2 regions of the Natranaerobius trueperi genome follow, and region 2 is predicted to be linked to the other one. Evidence: a T-box and tRNA genes for the amino acid it is inferred to sense, from the RefSeq annotation. Region 2 holds a T-box; the other holds one or more tRNA genes.
What was found. A T-box is a leader RNA that pairs with one kind of tRNA and senses whether it is charged. The one in region 2 lies ahead of pheS (phenylalanine--tRNA ligase subunit alpha), so its partner is inferred to be a tRNA-Phe.
Positions count from the first base shown of each region.

Region 1: it has a tRNA-Phe gene. The T-box ahead of pheS (phenylalanine--tRNA ligase subunit alpha) is inferred to sense a tRNA for this amino acid. The anticodon was not compared.

Region 1 covers NZ_NIQC01000017.1:31,096-35,495, forward strand. The annotation lists gene dnaB (replicative DNA helicase) at 1-584, shown strand, start outside; gene CDO51_RS08330 (adenylosuccinate synthase) at 953-2,239, shown strand; tRNA gene CDO51_RS08335 (tRNA-Lys) at 2,347-2,422, shown strand; tRNA gene CDO51_RS08340 (tRNA-Glu) at 2,428-2,502, shown strand; tRNA gene CDO51_RS08345 (tRNA-Phe) at 2,507-2,582, shown strand; gene CDO51_RS08350 (LysM peptidoglycan-binding domain-containing M23 family metallopeptidase) at 2,901-4,310, shown strand.
Region 2 covers NZ_NIQC01000036.1:8,596-12,995, forward strand. The annotation lists gene CDO51_RS11735 (TrkH family potassium uptake protein) at 1-246, shown strand, start outside; gene CDO51_RS11740 (potassium channel family protein) at 278-937, shown strand; gene CDO51_RS11745 (TrmH family RNA methyltransferase) at 953-1,756, shown strand; gene CDO51_RS15555 (YqzL family protein) at 1,830-1,946, shown strand; T-box leader at 1,979-2,193, shown strand; gene pheS (phenylalanine--tRNA ligase subunit alpha) at 2,266-3,291, shown strand; gene pheT (phenylalanine--tRNA ligase subunit beta) at 3,312-4,400, shown strand, end outside.

The DNA of each region.
Region 1 (4,400 bases), on a different contig from region 2:
AAGCTCAAATTGATGCCCATAGATTAAGAACAGGTAATTTATCTAGTGAGGATTGGCCCAAAATGACAAAAGCTATAGGACCTTTATCTGAAGCTCCTATATTTATTGATGATACAGCATCTATTACAGTTATGGAGATGAGAGCAAAAGCGAGGCGATTAAAAGCAGAACATGGATTAGAAGCCATCTTCATAGACTATTTACAGTTAATGCAAGGTAGTAAAAATCCAGAAAACAGACAACAAGAAATATCACAAATATCTAGAGCCTTAAAATCACTAGCAAAAGAACTTAATGTCCCAGTAATTTCACTATCACAGCTTTCACGAGCTGTTGAACAAAGACAGGAAAAACGTCCTATGTTAAGTGATCTTTTAGAATCTGGTGGTATAGAAGCAAACGCTGATGTTGTTTTGTTTATTTATAGAGATGATTACTATAATCCAGACAGTGAAAAACAAAATATAGCCGAAGTAATAGTTGCGAAACAGAGAAATGGTCCTATAGGTACTGTTGATCTTTGGTTTGAAAATCAACACAACAAATTTTTATCGATTGATTATCGTTATGATGATCAAGTTTAGATTATATTACAAGGGGGGAACCCTTGTAATTTTTTTACCCTACAAACGAACGTTCCGTGTTAAAACTAAATTAAAGTTCGGTTTTTTATTGACAGTAGCAACCCCCTCTGATAAACTTTAAATGTTTAATAGCTAGATTCTTTATGTTCCGTATAAATATTAGATTGATACTTTAAAAGATCTAAAAATTAGTAATAAAAAAGCTGATTTTTTAGATAATACAAATGTATAATAAATTTTTATCTTCGAATTTTTTGAACAACTTATTAGTGAAAGTAATTAAACATAGAGAAAGTCTTTTGTGCATGAGTATTGTTTAATTTAGCAAATTTTAAAACTAATTGCAAAAAAAATTAGGAGGGCGTATTATGTCTGGAGTAGTAGTTGTAGGAACACAATGGGGAGACGAAGGAAAAGGTAAAATTACCGATTTTCTTGCAGAAACAGCTGATGTAATTGTTAGATATCAAGGAGGTAATAATGCTGGCCATACTGTTAAAATAGGTGAGAAAGAATACAAGTTACATTTAATTCCTTCCGGAATTTTCTATGGTGGAAAAACTTGTGTTCTTGGAAATGGTATGGTTATTGACCCACAGGCGTTAATTGATGAATTAGATTACTTAAAACAAAATAGTGTAGAAGCGAACCATTTAGTTATTAGTGACCGTGCTCATGTGATTATGCCTTATCATAAAGTGATAGATGGTCTAGAAGAATCTTCTCGAGGAGAACAAAAGATTGGAACTACAGGGAAAGGGATTGGACCATGCTATATGGATAAAGCCTCAAGAGTTGGTATCAGAATGAGCGATTTACAAGATGATGAAGAGTTAGAAGAAAAAATTCGTTTGGCTGTGACTAGGAAAAATCTATTGTTAGAAAAAATGTATGATGTCGAGACTTTTGATCCGGAAGAAGTTATTTCAGAATATAAAGAATATGCTAAAAAGATAAGACCATATATAAAAGATACTTCAGTGATATTAGAAAGATTTAATGAAGAGAAAAAAAAGATGGTGTTTGAGGGTGCTCAAGGAACTCTTCTTGACTTAGATCATGGAACTTATCCTTACGTAACTGCATCTAATCCTGTGGTAGGAGGTGCCTGTTCTGGTACGGGTGTAGCACCGAGTAATATATCTGATGTAGCTGGTGTGGTAAAAGCTTACTGTACTAGAGTTGGAGATGGGCCTTTTCCTAGTGAGTTAACAAATGAAATTGGAGACAGAATAAGGGAAAAGGGCAATGAATTTGGAACAACAACAGGGCGCCCTAGAAGAACAGGCTGGTTAGATACGGTGATTTTAAATTATGCTAAAAGAATAAATGGATTAAACCATATTGTTCTAACACTAGTAGATGTCCTATCTGGGTTTGAAACTGTAAAAATTTGTGTAGGTTATAAATACCGTGGAGAAGTAATAAAACATTTCCCGGCAAGTCAAAAAATACTTTCAGAATGTAGTCCTATATATGAAGAAATACCAGGTTGGTATGAGGACATCTCTCAAATAGAAAAATTTGAAGATTTTCCTGATAATGCAAGAAAATATGTTAAGCGGATAGAAGAGCTTACTTCTCTACCAGTATCTATTGTTTCTGTGGGTCCCAAAAGATCACAAACTAAAGTTCGAAATAAAATTTTTGAATAAGATTAAGTCCCAATTCATTGGCTTTTTAATATTTCGTTAAAAAAAACTTACAAGAATGGTTGACAAATAACGCAAAGTAGTGTAAGATTTATAAATGTCAGCGAGGTGAGCCATTAGCTCAGCTGGAAGAGCACCTGACTTTTAATCAGGGTGTCGGAGGTTCGAATCCTCCATGGCTCACCAGATGTGGCCCCTTGGTCAAGTGGTTAAGACACCGGCCTTTCACGCCGGTATCAGGGGTTCGAATCCCCTAGGGGTCACCAACTTGGCGAGATAGCTCAGTCGGTAGAGCAGAGGACTGAAAATCCTCGTGTCGGCGGTTCGATTCCGCCTCTCGCCACCACATTAAGCGGATTCCTTTTGGAATCCGCTTTTTTAATGTTAAAACTCTGGATAAATTCTATATCAAACAAAAAGTTACTATTTTGTTTGAAGTTGTTACTAATAAAATTAACTTAATTTAATTGCTTATTGTTAATGGTTTATGATAAAATTAGTTTTGTGTTAAATAATGAATAATTTATAAAAATATAAATTACTTGTATGTCTTAATATGAAGTTGTGAAGAAATAAAAACTTCAAAAAAGAGCTTTTGGACTTGCTAGAATAGAAACATTATATTTTGAATATAATAGTGCATGCCGATCCGGGGAGGGATAAAATGGAAACTAAGCCTTTTTCAGAATATATGAAACTCGTTTCCCCTTTAAAAAGAATTACTATCTTTTGTATAATTGTTTTGATTATAGGTACAGGTATACTTACATATAGAAACCACCAGAAATTTTTAGAGGGCTATGTTAAAGTTCTATATTTAGATGATCGAGAAGTTGCTGTTTTTTCTAGTGAAGATAAAGAAAAAATTGAACATAGTATTGAACAAGCCAAAAATAACGCAAAATCTGATTATGATTTAGATAATATTACTATTGCTGAAGAGCTCTGTGTAGAAAAAGAACATAGAATGGATGCAGACTTAGATGATATTAGTGAAATAGAAAATTATTTAGAATCAACTATTACTGTCATGGTCAAGGCTAATGCGATTTATGTTGATGACAAGCAGGTAGCTTTTGTTCAGGATGATGTTACGTCGGACGAACTATTAGACAAAGTAGGAGAACAATTTATATCAAAAGATGGGCAAGTTGAAGATATTGAAGTACAAGAAGAAATAACCATCGAAGAAACAAGGGTACATCCTGATAAAATAATGGACAAGGAAAGTGCTATTAATGTTTTAATTGAAGGATCTAAGTATACAGAGAATTATGAAGTTAATGAAGGTGAGTCCCTTTGGTCTATAGCTAGTAATGAAGGTAAGACTGTAAGTGAGCTTAGAAAAGCTAATCCACAGTTAGATGAAAAAACCTTAAGACCTGGTGAAAAAATAAGGCTACAAAAATCTGACAGCTACGTAAATGTTGAAGCTACTGAGAAAAGACAAGTAAAGGAATCAATTTCTTATGATACTGAATATAGAACAGACTCTTCTATGTGGTCAGGTGAGACAAGGGTGGTCGAACCGGGTAAAGCAGGTGTACGCGTGGTAACTTATCGTGTTGTTAAGGAAAACGGGGAAGAGAAAACAAGAGAAGTTTTAAATAAAGAGGTTATTGAAGAACCGAAGAACAGAGTGGTTGCTCGTGGTACCTCTGCACGTCCAGGCGCAATGTCTAATGATGGTAGATTTTTATTTCCCATTGATCCTTCAGAAGGTAAAATCACCTCAAGATATGGTAAACGGGGTAGGGGGTTCCACCAAGGACTAGACTATGGAGCATCCCAAGGGACTCCAGTGAGAGCAGCAGCTGACGGTAAAGTTACTCACTCTGGGTATCGTGGGGGGTATGGTAATTTAGTAATAATTAGTCATTCAAATGGCTACGAAACTTATTATGCTCATAATTCTTCTAACCATGTTTCAACAGGAGAGTATGTAAACCAAGGTGATGTAGTTGCTCTTGTTGGTTCAACAGGAAATAGTACGGGTCCTCATTTGCACTTTGAAATTCACAGAAATGGTCAACATACTGATCCATTAAACTATTTTAATACGTCTGATTTATAGTAAATTTCCCTCTCGCAAAATGTGAGAGGGTTTTTGTTAATTAACAAAAATTCTCGCTAGACAATGCAAGAGATTTAATGTATAGTCATA
Region 2 (4,400 bases):
GCTACACTTTTAATGATTACAGAAAATGCGACTTTTGAAGAAACTCTTTTTGAAACAATATCTGCTTTTGGAACAGTAGGATTGTCTAAAGGAATAACACCTAATTTGACACCAGTTGGAAAAGCTATAGTTATTGTGACAATGTTTATAGGTAGACTTGGACCATTAACTCTCGCTTTTGCTTTTGCAAGAGGTAAAGAAAAAACTGGTGTTAGATATCCTGAAGAACGCTTATTAATTGGCTAATGTTAGTTATTGAAAGCAAGGAGGAAATAGTATGAAGAAAAAACAATTCGCAGTTGTTGGACTTGGTAGATTTGGTTCAAGTGTGGCTTACACATTAACTAATATGGGTTATGATGTTTTAGTTGTTGATAAATCAGAAAATAAAGTACAGGATGCTTCTAAAGAAGTTACTCATGCAATCCAAGCAGATGCGACCGTTGAAAAAAACCTTATTTCAATTGGACTTAGAAACTTTGATGTAGTAATCATTTCCATTGGAGAAAACATTCAAGCGAGTATTATGGCTACTTTAATAGCAAAAGAGCTCGGTGTAGGGTATGTTGTAGTAAAAGCACAAAATAAAATGCATGGAAAAGTATTAGAACGAATAGGTGCTGATAGAGTTATTTATCCAGAGTGGGATATGGGTGCACGTGTTGCTCATAATTTAGCGACAACAAATATTTTAGACTATATTGAACTTGCTCCAGATTATTCTATAGCAGAAGTTACTGTTCCTAAAAAAATGGCTGGTAAAACCCTACGTGATCTAGATTTGAGAGCTAGGTATGGAGTGACTGTTTTAGCTGTAAAAAGAGAAGATGATGTAAATATCTCACCGAAGCCAACTGATAAGTTTAGAGAAAAGGATGTATTAATAGTTGTTGGAAAGCATGATAATATTAACCAAATAGAAGAGTTTACTAGCTGAACTGGTGGTGAAGTGATGATTACAGGAGAGAATAATTATTATATTAAAACTTATCGTAAGTTAAGACAAAAAAAGTGGAGACACCAACAGCAATTAGTTCCTTTAGAAGGTGTTAAACTGATAGAAGATGCGTTTTTAAATAACGTAGAATTTGAATTCATATTGTACTCATATAAAAATACAAATGAAACTCAAAAAAAATTAATAAATGAGTTGTGTCAAAGTGGAGTTCGTTGTTATGAAATAGATCCACAGTTACTTAAAAAAATTGCTTTTACTGAAACTCCCCAAGGACTTTTAGGCTCTTGTAAGTTTAAAGGAGATAGTCTATCGAAAATCATGCAATCATCAAAAAATTTATTGGTACTATATAATGTTCAAGACCCAGGAAATGCTGGAACTTTAATTAGAAGTGCTGATGCTTTTGGATTTGATGGTGTGATAAATATTAAAGGAAGTGTTGACCCAACGAATGATAAAGTTGTCAGAAGTAGTATGGGAGCTTTATTTCATATACCGATTGCCCTTAATATTAATTTGGAAGAGTTTCAAAATTATCTATCACAATTTTCTTTTAGGGTGCTTTTTGGAGAAGTATATGGAGAATATACCTTGGATCAATTAGAGCTTGATGATAACCCAATTGTTCTTGTTATTGGGAATGAATCAAATGGGTTAGACGGATTCGACATAGTAGATGATTTAAAGAAAGTATCCTTTCCCACTAAAATACAAATGTACGGAAATAGTGAATCTTTAAACGCTTCAGTAGCTGGATCAGTTATGATGTACGAAGTTGCAAAAAAGCGATTTTATTAGGTGTTCAACTTGTTTTACCCTATTCTATGTGATATAATTTACATAAATTCACTGAAAGGGTGGGGTCCCTTTTATGGTTGATAAAAATTTTTTTTGGAAAGTATTCGAACTTACGGGATCCATTACAGCCTATTTAATCTATCGCGATCTACAACAAAACTCTCAAGAAGATTCACTTGTTAATCAATAGTAGCAGTGTGTAATATAAGACGTAAAAATATTAAAAAAGCTATGAAGGGGCAAGTAGGTTGAAATCTGGCTTTTCAGGGAGAGGTAGTCATAGACTGGAAGCTACCTTAAGTCAATTCAACTGAAGTTCTCCCCGGAGCTGTCCGGCTGAACCATTAGTAGGCCGGACCGGGTGACCGTTATCTTTATTTAAGTGGGTATTATTCCAATCTGGGTGGTACCGCGGAAGTTAAGCTTTCGTCCCTATTGTGGCGAAAGCTTTTTATATTATGGTATAACTTTGAAGTTAGATATTATGAAGCTAATAAGGAGGTTTTTTGATGCGAGACGAATTGAATCAGTTAAAAAAAGAAGCATTACAAGAGCTTGAAATTACAGACCAACTTAATGTACTAAAAGAAGTTAAAGTTAAGTACTTGGGTAAAAAAGGTGCATTAACAAAAATATTACGAGGTATGGGTCGACTTTCAGAGGATGAACGTCCGATCATTGGAAAGCTTGCAAATGAAATACGAGATGAACTAGAAAAGGCTTTTGAAGATAGGGAAAGTAAGTTAAAAGATTTAGAACTTCAAAAACGGTGGGAAAAAGAGAAGATAGATATAACTTTACCTGGTCGACATGTTGAAAGAGGAGCAATACATCCTTTAAAAAAGGTGTTAGATGAAGTCCATGAAATATTTTTAGGTATGGGCTATGATATTGCTGAAGGTCCGGAAATTGAAACTGATCATTTTAATTTTGAAGCTTTAAATATACCAAAGGATCATCCGGCTAGAGAGATGCAAGACTCATTATATATCACAGATGAGATTTTATTAAGGACTCATACTTCACCAGTCCAAGCAAGAACTATGCAAAAATTAGTTCCTGAAAAACCAATTAGAATTATTTGTTCTGGAAAAGTATATAGAAAAGATGATGACGCAACTCATTCTCCTATGTTTCACCAGATAGAAGGACTGGTAGTTGATGAAAAAATAACACTTGGTGATTTAAAAGGTACATTATTAACTTTCGCAAGACAAATGTTCGGTGAAAATGTAGATATTCGTCTTCGTCCAAGCTATTTTCCTTTTACTGAACCGAGCGCAGAAGTAGATATTTCATGTGTTATTTGTGAAGGTCATGGATGTCGTGTTTGTTCAAAGACTGGTTGGTTAGAAATTCTTGGTGCTGGCATGGTTCACCCAAATGTCTTTCTGAAATCGGGATATGACCCTGATAAAGTAACAGGTTTTGCTTTTGGAATGGGAGTTGAAAGAATCGCTATGCTTAAGTATGGGGTAGATGATTTAAGAATCTTTTTTGATAACGATAAACGTATGCTTGAACAATTTAAATAAGGTAAAGGAGGATTATTTATATGAAAGTATCTTATAATTGGCTAAAAGAATACTTAGATTTTAATATATCTGCACAAGAATTAGCTGATTACTTAACTAATAGTGGTATAGAAGTAGAAGGAATTCATTCAATGCACCCGGGATTTGAAAATGTTGTAGTTGGTAAAGTTTTAGAAGTGAATAAACATCCTCAAGCTGACAAGCTAAGTGTAACCAAAGTTAACGTTGATAAAACACAAGAGCCAATGTCGATTGTTTGTGGAGCACCGAATGTAAAAAAAGGACAGAAAGTACCTGTTGCCAAGGTAGGAGGCAAATTACCTGATGGCATGAAAATCAAAAAGGCAAAGCTTAGAGGAGAAAAATCCTTTGGTATGATTTGTTCCTGTGAAGAGCTAGGTTTATTAGCACCTGAAAAAGAAGAAGGAATAATGGTTTTAGCTGAGAATGCGCCTGTCGGAGAACCGTTAGAATCTTACTTGGGATTAGATGACGAAGTTTTAGAATTTGATCTCACTCCAAACCGTGCTGATTGTCTTGGAATGCTAGGAGTAGCTCGTGAAGTTGCTGCTGTATTAGATATACCAATTAACGTACCTAAAGTAACAGATTTTTCACAGAATAAAACATTAGATAATGTAAACATAAATATACAAGATAGTGATTTATGTGAAAGATATGTTGGAATGTTAATTGAAAATGTAAATATAGGTATATCACCTATGTGGTTACAGCAACGACTTCGTACTTATGGAATTAGACCTATAAACAATCTAGTAGATATTACTAATTATGTAATGCTAGAGTATGGCCAGCCTCTTCATGCTTTTGATTATGATCTTGTATCAGGTGATGAGATAATTGTAAGACGAGCAAAAGATGAAGAGGAGATTGTTACATTAAATGAAAAAACTAGAAAACTTACCTCAAATGATCTAGTTATTGCTGATAAGGAAAAAGCTATAGCAGTTGCAGGTGTAATGGGTGGTTATGCTACCGAAGTATCAGAAAAGAGTAACCGAATTTTACTAGAATCAGCTGCATTTAATAATATTAGTGTTCGACGCACAGCTAATCGTTTAAACTTAAGGTCAGACGCGTCTTTAAGG